DNA from 2 places in the Klebsiella sp. WP3-W18-ESBL-02 genome. Region 1 is predicted to be linked to the other one. Evidence: predicted binding sites of a transcription regulator. Region 1 holds the regulator's gene; the other holds the start of a gene.

Region 1 (4,391 bases):
GTGGGCGACGATCTGATCGACTGGCCGGTCATGGCAGAAGTCGGTCTCAGCGTCGCGGTAGCGGACGCGCACCCGCTGCTGCCACCGCGCGCTGATTACGTCACGCGTATTGCGGGAGGCCGCGGCGCGGTTCGTGAAGTCTGCGATCTGCTGCTGCTGGCGCAAGGGAAGCTGGACGAAGCCAAAGGGCAATCCATATGAGTAAAACCAGACGTTGGGTTATCATTCTGCTATCGCTGGTGGCGCTTGTCCTGATCGGCCTTAATCTTGCCGATAAAGAAGACAGCGGCCCGGTGACAACAAACGCTGGCGATCCAACTTATAAAAGCGAGCATACCGATACGGTGGTGTACAGCCCCGAAGGCGCGCTCTCCTACCGGTTAATTGCCGAACACGTGGAGTATTTTTCCGATCAGAGTCTGTCGTGGTTTACTCGCCCCGTACTGACAACATTTGACGCCGCCAAGGTGCCAACCTGGTCGATTAAAGCCGATAAAGCGAAGCTGACCAACGACCGCATGCTGTACCTCTACGGGCACGTTGAAATCAACGCGCTGACAGAAGACGCACAACTGCGTAAGATTACGACGGATAATGCCCAGGTAAACCTGATAACTCAGGATGTTTCCTCTGACGATCTGGTGACGTTATACGGCACAACATTTAATTCCAGCGGCCTGAAAATGCGCGGCAATTTACGCAGCAAAAACGCCGAGCTGATTGAAAAGGTTAGAACCTCTTATGAAATTCAGAACAAACAAACTCAGCCTTAAGCTGGCGCTCGTCGCTTCTCTGCTGGCCGCTAGCCTGCCGGCCATGGCGGTGACCGGCGATACCAATCAACCGATTCACATTGAATCCGATCAGCAGTCGTTGGATATGCAGGGCAACGTCGTGACCTTTACCGGCAACGTCGTCGTCACCCAGGGCACAATCAAAATTAACGCTGACAAAGTGGTCGTGACCCGCCCTGCGAATCAGCAGGGTAAAGAAGTTATTGAAGGCTACGGCAATCCGGCCACCTTCTACCAGATGCAGGACAACGGCAAACCGGTGAAAGGCCATGCGTCGAAAATGCGCTATGAGCTGGCGAACGACTTCGTGGTGCTGACCGGCAACGCTTACCTTGAGCAGCTCGACAGCAACATCAAGGGCGACAAGATCACGTACCTGGTCAAGGAACAGAAAATGCAGGCGTTTAGCGATAAAGGCAAACGCGTGACCACCGTTCTGGTGCCATCCCAGCTGCAGGACAAGTCCAAAGATCAGGCTCCGGCACAGAAGAAGAGTAACTAATCCGTTATGGCGACATTAACTGCAAAAAATCTGGCGAAGGCCTACAAAGGCCGCCGCGTAGTGGAAGATGTCAGTCTGACCGTGAATTCCGGTGAGATTGTGGGTCTGCTTGGGCCAAACGGCGCGGGTAAAACCACCACCTTCTACATGGTGGTTGGGATCGTGCCGCGCGACGCGGGCAATATCATCATTGATGACGAAGACATCAGCCTGCTGCCGCTGCACGCGCGCGCGCGCCGGGGTATCGGCTATCTGCCGCAGGAAGCCTCTATTTTCCGCCGTCTGAGCGTTTACGATAACCTGATGGCCGTGCTGCAAATCCGCGACGATCTGAGCAACGAACAGCGTGAAGACCGTGCTAAAGAGCTGATGGAAGAGTTCCACATCGAGCATCTGCGCGACAGTCTGGGCCAGGCGCTATCCGGCGGGGAACGCCGCCGCGTCGAAATCGCCCGCGCGCTGGCGGCAAACCCGAAATTTATCCTGCTGGATGAACCGTTTGCCGGCGTAGACCCGATTTCGGTTATCGACATTAAACGTATTATCGAACACCTGCGCGACAGCGGCCTTGGCGTACTGATTACCGACCACAACGTCCGTGAAACGCTGGCGGTGTGTGAACGCGCTTATATCGTCAGCCAGGGGCATCTGATTGCCCACGGTACCCCTCAGGAGATCCTACAAGACGAACATGTTAAACGCGTGTATCTTGGGGAAGACTTCAGACTCTGATAGGGTAGTGGTTAACGACGTTAGCGGGAGATATTCGTTCTGAACATGAAGCAAGGTTTGCAATTAAGGCTCAGCCAACAGCTTGCCATGACGCCACAGCTGCAGCAGGCTATTCGTCTGCTGCAGCTGTCTACGCTGGAACTTCAGCAGGAACTCCAGCAGGCGCTGGAGAGCAACCCCCTGCTCGAGCAAACCGATCTTCACGAAGAAGTAGAAACTCAGGAAGCCACCGATCACGAAACGCTGGACAGCGTTGACGCGCTGGAAAAGCCCGATATGCCCGAAGAGCTGCCGCTTGACGCCAGCTGGGACGAGATCTATACCGCCGGGACGCCTTCCGGCACCGGGGCCGACTACCAGGACGACGAGCTGCCGGTTTACCAGGGCGAAACAACCCAGTCGCTGCAGGATTACCTGATGTGGCAGGTTGAACTGACGCCGTTTACCGATACCGACCGCGCCATCGCCACCTCCATCGTCGACGCGGTGGACGACACCGGCTACCTCACCGTTTCCGTGGAAGATATTCGCGAAAGCATCGGCGACGACGAGATTGGCCTCGATGAAGTGGAAGCGGTGTTGAAGCGTATCCAACGCTTCGATCCGGTAGGCGTCGCCGCCAAAGATCTCCGCGACTGTTTGCTGATCCAGCTTTCCCAGTTCTCACCTACGACGCCGCGTCTTGATGAAGCTCGCCTAATCATCAGTGAGCATCTGGATCTGCTCGCCAACCATGACTTCCGTTCGCTGATGCGCGTCACGCGGCTGAAAGAAGACGTGCTGAAAGAAGCGGTCGATCTGATCCAGTCATTAGATCCGCGCCCCGGCCAATCGATCCAGACCGGTGAACCTGAATACGTCATTCCTGACGTGCTGGTGCGTAAGGTGAACGATCGCTGGGTGGTGGAACTGAACGCCGACAGCATCCCGCGTCTGCAGATTAACCAGCACTATGCGGGCATGTGCAATAACGCCCGCAACGACGCCGACAGCCAGTTTATCCGCAGCAACCTGCAGGAAGCGAAGTGGCTGATTAAGAGTCTGGAAAGCCGCAACGACACGCTGCTGCGCGTCAGCCGCTGCATCGTTGAACAGCAGCAGGCCTTTTTCGATCTTGGCGAAGAGTATATGAAACCGATGGTGCTGGCGGACATCGCCCAGACCGTCGAAATGCACGAGTCCACGATTTCGCGTGTTACCACGCAGAAGTATTTGCATAGCCCACGGGGCATTTTCGAGCTTAAGTATTTCTTCTCCAGCCACGTCAGCACCGAGGGCGGCGGCGAAGCCTCGTCCACGGCGATTCGTGCACTGGTGAAGAAATTGATTGCCGCGGAGAATCCCGCAAAACCACTGAGCGACAGTAAACTGACCACCATGCTCTCTGAACAGGGTATCATGGTGGCACGGCGCACCGTTGCAAAGTACCGAGAGTCTTTATCCATTCCGCCGTCTAACCAGCGTAAACAGCTGGTCTGACACTACTGATAAGGAAGACACTATGCAGCTCAACATCACTGGACACAACGTCGAAATTACCGAGCCAATGCGCGAATTCGTGAATGCGAAATTCAGCAAGCTGGAACAATTCTTCGAGAGGATCAATCAGGTCCATATTGTGTTAAAAGTGGAGAAATTGACGCACATCTCGGATGCTACACTGCACGTTAACGGGGGCGAACTTCATGCCAGCGCGGAAGGGCAGGATATGTACGCCGCTATCGACGGTTTAATCGATAAACTGGCGAGACAGTTAAACAAGCACAAAGATAAACTAAAACAACATTGATTGTCCGAGCAGCCGCCCGATATGCCCGGCATATCGGGCGGCGCTTAGGTGAAATTATGACAAATAACGATTCGGCTCTACAACTGAGCAATGTCCTTAACCAGGAATGTACCCGCAGTGCAGTACACTGCCAGAGTAAAAAACGCGCGCTTGAGATCATCAGCGAGCTGGCGGCTAAACAACTTAGCCTGCCGCCGCAGGTGGTGTTTGAAGCCATTCTGACCCGTGAAAAAATGGGCAGTACCGGCATCGGTAACGGTATCGCGATCCCGCACGGCAAGCTGGAAGAAGATACGCTGCGCGCCGTCGGCGTGTTTGTGCAGTTGGAAACGCCAATCGCCTTCGACGCCATCGACAACCAGCCGGTCGATTTACTCTTTGCGCTACTGGTGCCGGCAGACCAGACCAAAACCCACCTGCATACGCTTTCCCTGGTGGCAAAACGTCTGGCGGATAAAACCATTTGTCGCCGCCTGCGCGCCGCGCAGAGCGACGAAGAGCTGTATCAAATCATCACCGATACGGAAACCCACGATGATGCATAATGGACATCACATCGTACTGAGGAGAAACG
Region 2 (4,391 bases), 660 kb from region 1:
GGTGAGCGCGCGTTCAAGCACCCAACGGATGGAGCTATCGTCATCAACAACCCAGACTATCCCTCGTTGCATAAACACACCTTATTTTTTAATTGGCAGGAAAACCGAAAACTCGGTATGGCCTGGCCAACTGGTAAATTCAATTTTGCCGGAGTGCTGGTCGATCAGGCTGCGCGCGATCGACAGACCCAGCCCGGTGCCACCTTCGCGCCCGCTGACCATCGGATAAAACAGCGTATCCTGCAAATGTGATGGAATGCCGGGGCCGTTATCTTCGACATCAATGCGGGCGGCCAGGCGGTAGCGAACGCCGTGCAGCGTTAACTGAAAAGCAGTACGGGTGCGCAGGACAATTTCGCCGCCTTCTGGCCCCAATGCCTGAAGGGCATTACGCACGATATTAAGCAAAACTTGCTCAATCTGGTCGGGATCGTGCGGTAATTCCGGCAAGCTTGGATCGTAGTCGCGCACCAGCTTGACGTTTTCCGGCAGCTCCATCGACACCAGCTTCACTACCCGTTCGGCCACTTTATGAATGCTCTCGGTCACATGCGTACCGGGATGCTGGGGGCCAAGCAGGCGATCGACCAGATTACGCAGGCGGTCGGCCTGTTCGATAATCACGTTGGTGTATTCGGTGAGCGCTGGATCGGGTAGCGCTTTGCTGAGCAGCTGCGCTGCGCCGCGCAGGCCGCCAAGCGGGTTTTTAATCTCGTGTGCCAGCCCGCGGACCAGATCGCGTGCGGCAATCTGCTGGGCGTGCTGGAGCTGTTCCTGGCTCAGGCGACGCTGATTATCCATGGGTGCCATCTCCAGCAAAATAAAGCCGTCAGGCAGCCGCTGGGCGGTGAGCGAAAGAATGTGCGAACGACCGTCGATGACCAGTGTCACTTCGTTATCGGTGAACCCCTGGCCGGTTTGCAGGCTCTCCTGCATTAAACCGACGTTAAGCGAGAAATAGCTCAACAGTTCGGGAAGCGGAGTACCGAAAAGTTTACGCGCGCTCTGCGCCAGCAGCTGCTGCGCCGCCGGATTGGCGTAGTGAACGGCGAGGTCGTCATCGACCAACAAAATGCTGTTGATTAACGAGTTAAGGATCTGCCCAGCATCGGGCAGTGCGCCTGTTGCCATTTAGCAGTCTCCTGAAAAGGCTTGCACTGTTTTAGTGCAGTATAGCTTTTTACGGATAAAAAGCGCGGAAGATCAGGTTGTTGGTGGAGAAAAAAGCCCATCCTGAGATGGGCTGAAAGTTTCCACGGCAACTCAATTCCAGATTGTCGCGCCAGCGCCCATCGGCAATGACGCGACCTCATCCAGACAGTACAACTCAAAACGTCTTAGACGCTGTAGTACAGTTCGAACTCAACCGGGTGCGGAGTCATGCGTACGCGGTCGTTTTCTTCCGTGCGCAGCGTGATGTAAGCGTCGATAGCTTCATCAGTGAATACGCCGCCAGCCGTCAGGAACTCGCGATCTGCGTCCAGTGCCTGCAGCGCTTCTTCCAGAGAGCCTGCAACCTGTGGGATCTCTTTCGCTTCTTCCGGCGGCAGGTCGTACAGGTTTTTATCCATGGCTTCGCCCGGATGGATTTTGTTCTTGATACCGTCAAGGCCAGCCATCAGCAGCGCGGCGAAGCACAGGTACGGGTTAGCCGCCGGGTCCGGGAAGCGCACTTCGATACGACGCGCTTTCGGAGATGCAACCACCGGAATACGGATGGAAGCAGAACGGTTACGCGCAGAGTAAGCCAGCATAACCGGCGCTTCGTAACCCGGGACCAGACGCTTGTAGGAGTTGGTGGTCGGGTTCGCCAGGGCGTTGATCGCTTTCGCGTGTTTGATGACGCCGCCGATGTAGTACAGCGCCTGCTCAGACAGACCCGCATATTTGTCACCGGAGAACAGGTTTACGCCGTTCTTGGACAGGGACATGTGGCAGTGCATGCCGGAACCGTTATCGCCAAACATTGGTTTTGGCATAAAGGTCGCGGTTTTACCGAAACGGTGCGCAACGTTGTGCACAACGTATTTGTAGATCTGAATTTCGTCCGCTTTCTTGGTCATGGTGTTGAAGCGGGTCGCGATTTCGTTCTGGCCAGCGGTTGCCACTTCGTGGTGATGCGCTTCAACCACCAGGCCCATCTCTTCCATGATCAGACACATGGTAGAACGGATGTCCTGTGAGGAATCAACCGGAGGAACCGGGAAGTAACCGCCTTTCACGCCAGGACGGTGACCTTTGTTACCGCCTTCGTATTTGGTGGAGGAGTTCCATGCGCCTTCGATATCGTCGATAGCCACGTGGGAACCGGAGATAGATGCGCCGAAGCGGATGTCATCAAACAGGAAGAATTCTGGCTCTGGCCCGAACAGAACGGTGTCTGCGATGCCGGTAGCGCGCAGGTACTCTTCAGCGCGTTTCGCGATAGAGCGCGGGTCGCGGTCGTAGCCCTGCAGGGTGCCTGGTTCCAGGATGTCACAACGAATAATCAGGGTAGACTCTTCAAAGAACGGGTCGATGAGAGCGGTAGATGCGTCCGGCATCAGAACCATGTCTGATTCGTTAATGCCTTTCCAGCCGCCGATGGAGGAGCCGTCAAACATTTTGCCTTCTTCGAAGAATTCGGCATTAACCTGATGGGCAGGAATAGTGACGTGCTGTTCTTTACCTTTGGTATCGGTAAAGCGCAGATCGACAAACTTCACTTCATGCTCATTCAGCATCGTCAAAACGTGTTCAGCGGACATACTTTACATCTCCCGGATTTGTCATTGTCGTCGTGGTAACGAGGTCTTCAATCACTGCTTAAAAGTGGCGGTGTTGCCGTGAAAAATATAAAGCGAAATCTGTGCCAACTTTTAAATCACCCCCAAAAGGCGTTATCATGCGCACCATAGTGCAAAATGGCTGCACCATGATAGTCTTTTTGCACCATTATAGTGCTTACACGCGAGCGTTGAGCACCATATTGGTGCAAATTGTGATTAGGTGCCCTTTTTATGCTCCGTGAAAGCGATCACAAAGAAACTCTGCGATACTTGTTTGCGGAGGATCTCTGTGATCCTGTTTTGTAGTGCGATTAATCCGTGTACAATAACGCGCTATTTCTAATGCCCGAGGCAAAGTTGTGATCGAAAATTTGCGTAACATCGCCATCATTGCTCACGTTGACCATGGTAAAACGACCCTGGTTGACAAGCTGCTGCAGCAATCCGGTACGTTCGACGAACGTGCTGAAACTCAAGAGCGTGTGATGGACTCCAACGATTTGGAGAAAGAGCGTGGGATTACCATCCTCGCAAAAAACACCGCTATCAAATGGAATGACTACCGTATCAACATCGTTGATACCCCGGGGCACGCCGACTTCGGTGGTGAAGTTGAGCGCGTTATGTCCATGGTTGACTCCGTGCTGCTGGTAGTTGATGCCTTCGATGGCCCGATGCCGCAAACGCGCTTCGTGACCAAAAAAGCATTTGCCCACGGCCTGAAACCGATTGTTGTTATCAACAAGGTTGACCGTCCGGGCGCGCGTCCTGACTGGGTTGTTGATCAGGTCTTCGACCTGTTCGTTAACCTCGACGCGACCGACGAACAGCTGGACTTCCCGATCATCTACGCTTCGGCGCTGAACGGTATTGCCGGTCTGGATCACGAAGACATGGCTGAAGACATGACCCCGCTGTATCAGGCGATTGTTGACCATGTACCGGCTCCGGACGTTGACCTTGACGGTCCGTTCCAGATGCAGATCTCCCAGCTGGACTACAACAACTACGTTGGCGTCATCGGTATCGGCCGCATCAAACGCGGTAAAGTGAAACCGAACCAGCAGATCACTATCATCGATAGCGAAGGCAAAACCCGTAACGGTAAAGTCGGTAAAGTCCTGACCCACCTGGGTCTGGAACGTATTGACAGCACCCTCGCGGAAGCGGGCGATATCATCGCGATCACCGGTCTGGGTGAGCTGAACATCTCCGACACCATCTGCGATCCGCAGAACGTCGAAGCGCTGCCGGCACTGTCCGTCGATGAGCCGACCGTTTCTATGTTCTTCTGCGTTAACACCTCTCCGTTCTGTGGTAAAGAAGGTAAATTCGTTACCTCTCGTCAGATCCTTGACCGCCTGAACAAAGAGCTGGTGCACAACGTAGCGCTGCGCGTTGACGAAACCGAAGACGCTGATGCGTTCCGCGTTTCTGGCCGTGGTGAACTGCACCTGTCCGTTCTGATTGAAAACATGCGTCGTGAAGGTTTCGAACTGGCGGTTTCCCGTCCGAAAGTTATCTTCCGTGAAATCGACGGCCGCAAACAAGAGCCGTACGAAAACGTCACGCTGGACGTCGAAGAGCAGCACCAGGGTTCTGTCATGCAGGCACTGGGCGAGC

Evidence for each region. Region 1 encodes sigma-54, which starts transcription at its own class of promoters, with help from an activator protein. Its sites were predicted from a motif close to GTTGGCACANNTTTCGCTNT; they were not measured.
Region 2: glnA (glutamate--ammonia ligase) is a predicted target of sigma-54. The motif match lies at 2,837-2,856, and genes of this name have one in related genera.

Annotation. Positions count from the first base shown of each region.
Region 1 covers NZ_AP021972.1:586,386-590,776, reverse strand. Annotated here, with positions in the region: gene kdsC (3-deoxy-manno-octulosonate-8-phosphatase KdsC) at 1-201, shown strand, start outside; gene lptC (LPS export ABC transporter periplasmic protein LptC) at 198-773, shown strand; gene lptA (lipopolysaccharide ABC transporter substrate-binding protein LptA) at 742-1,296, shown strand; gene lptB (LPS export ABC transporter ATP-binding protein) at 1,303-2,028, shown strand; gene rpoN (RNA polymerase factor sigma-54) at 2,074-3,507, shown strand; gene hpf (ribosome hibernation promoting factor) at 3,530-3,817, shown strand; gene ptsN (PTS IIA-like nitrogen regulatory protein PtsN) at 3,874-4,362, shown strand.
Region 2 covers NZ_AP021972.1:5,085,006-5,089,396, reverse strand. Annotated here, with positions in the region: gene glnG (nitrogen regulation protein NR(I)) at 1-72, opposite strand, end outside; gene glnL (nitrogen regulation protein NR(II)) at 82-1,131, opposite strand; gene glnA (glutamate--ammonia ligase) at 1,338-2,747, opposite strand; gene typA (ribosome-dependent GTPase TypA) at 3,128-4,391, shown strand, end outside.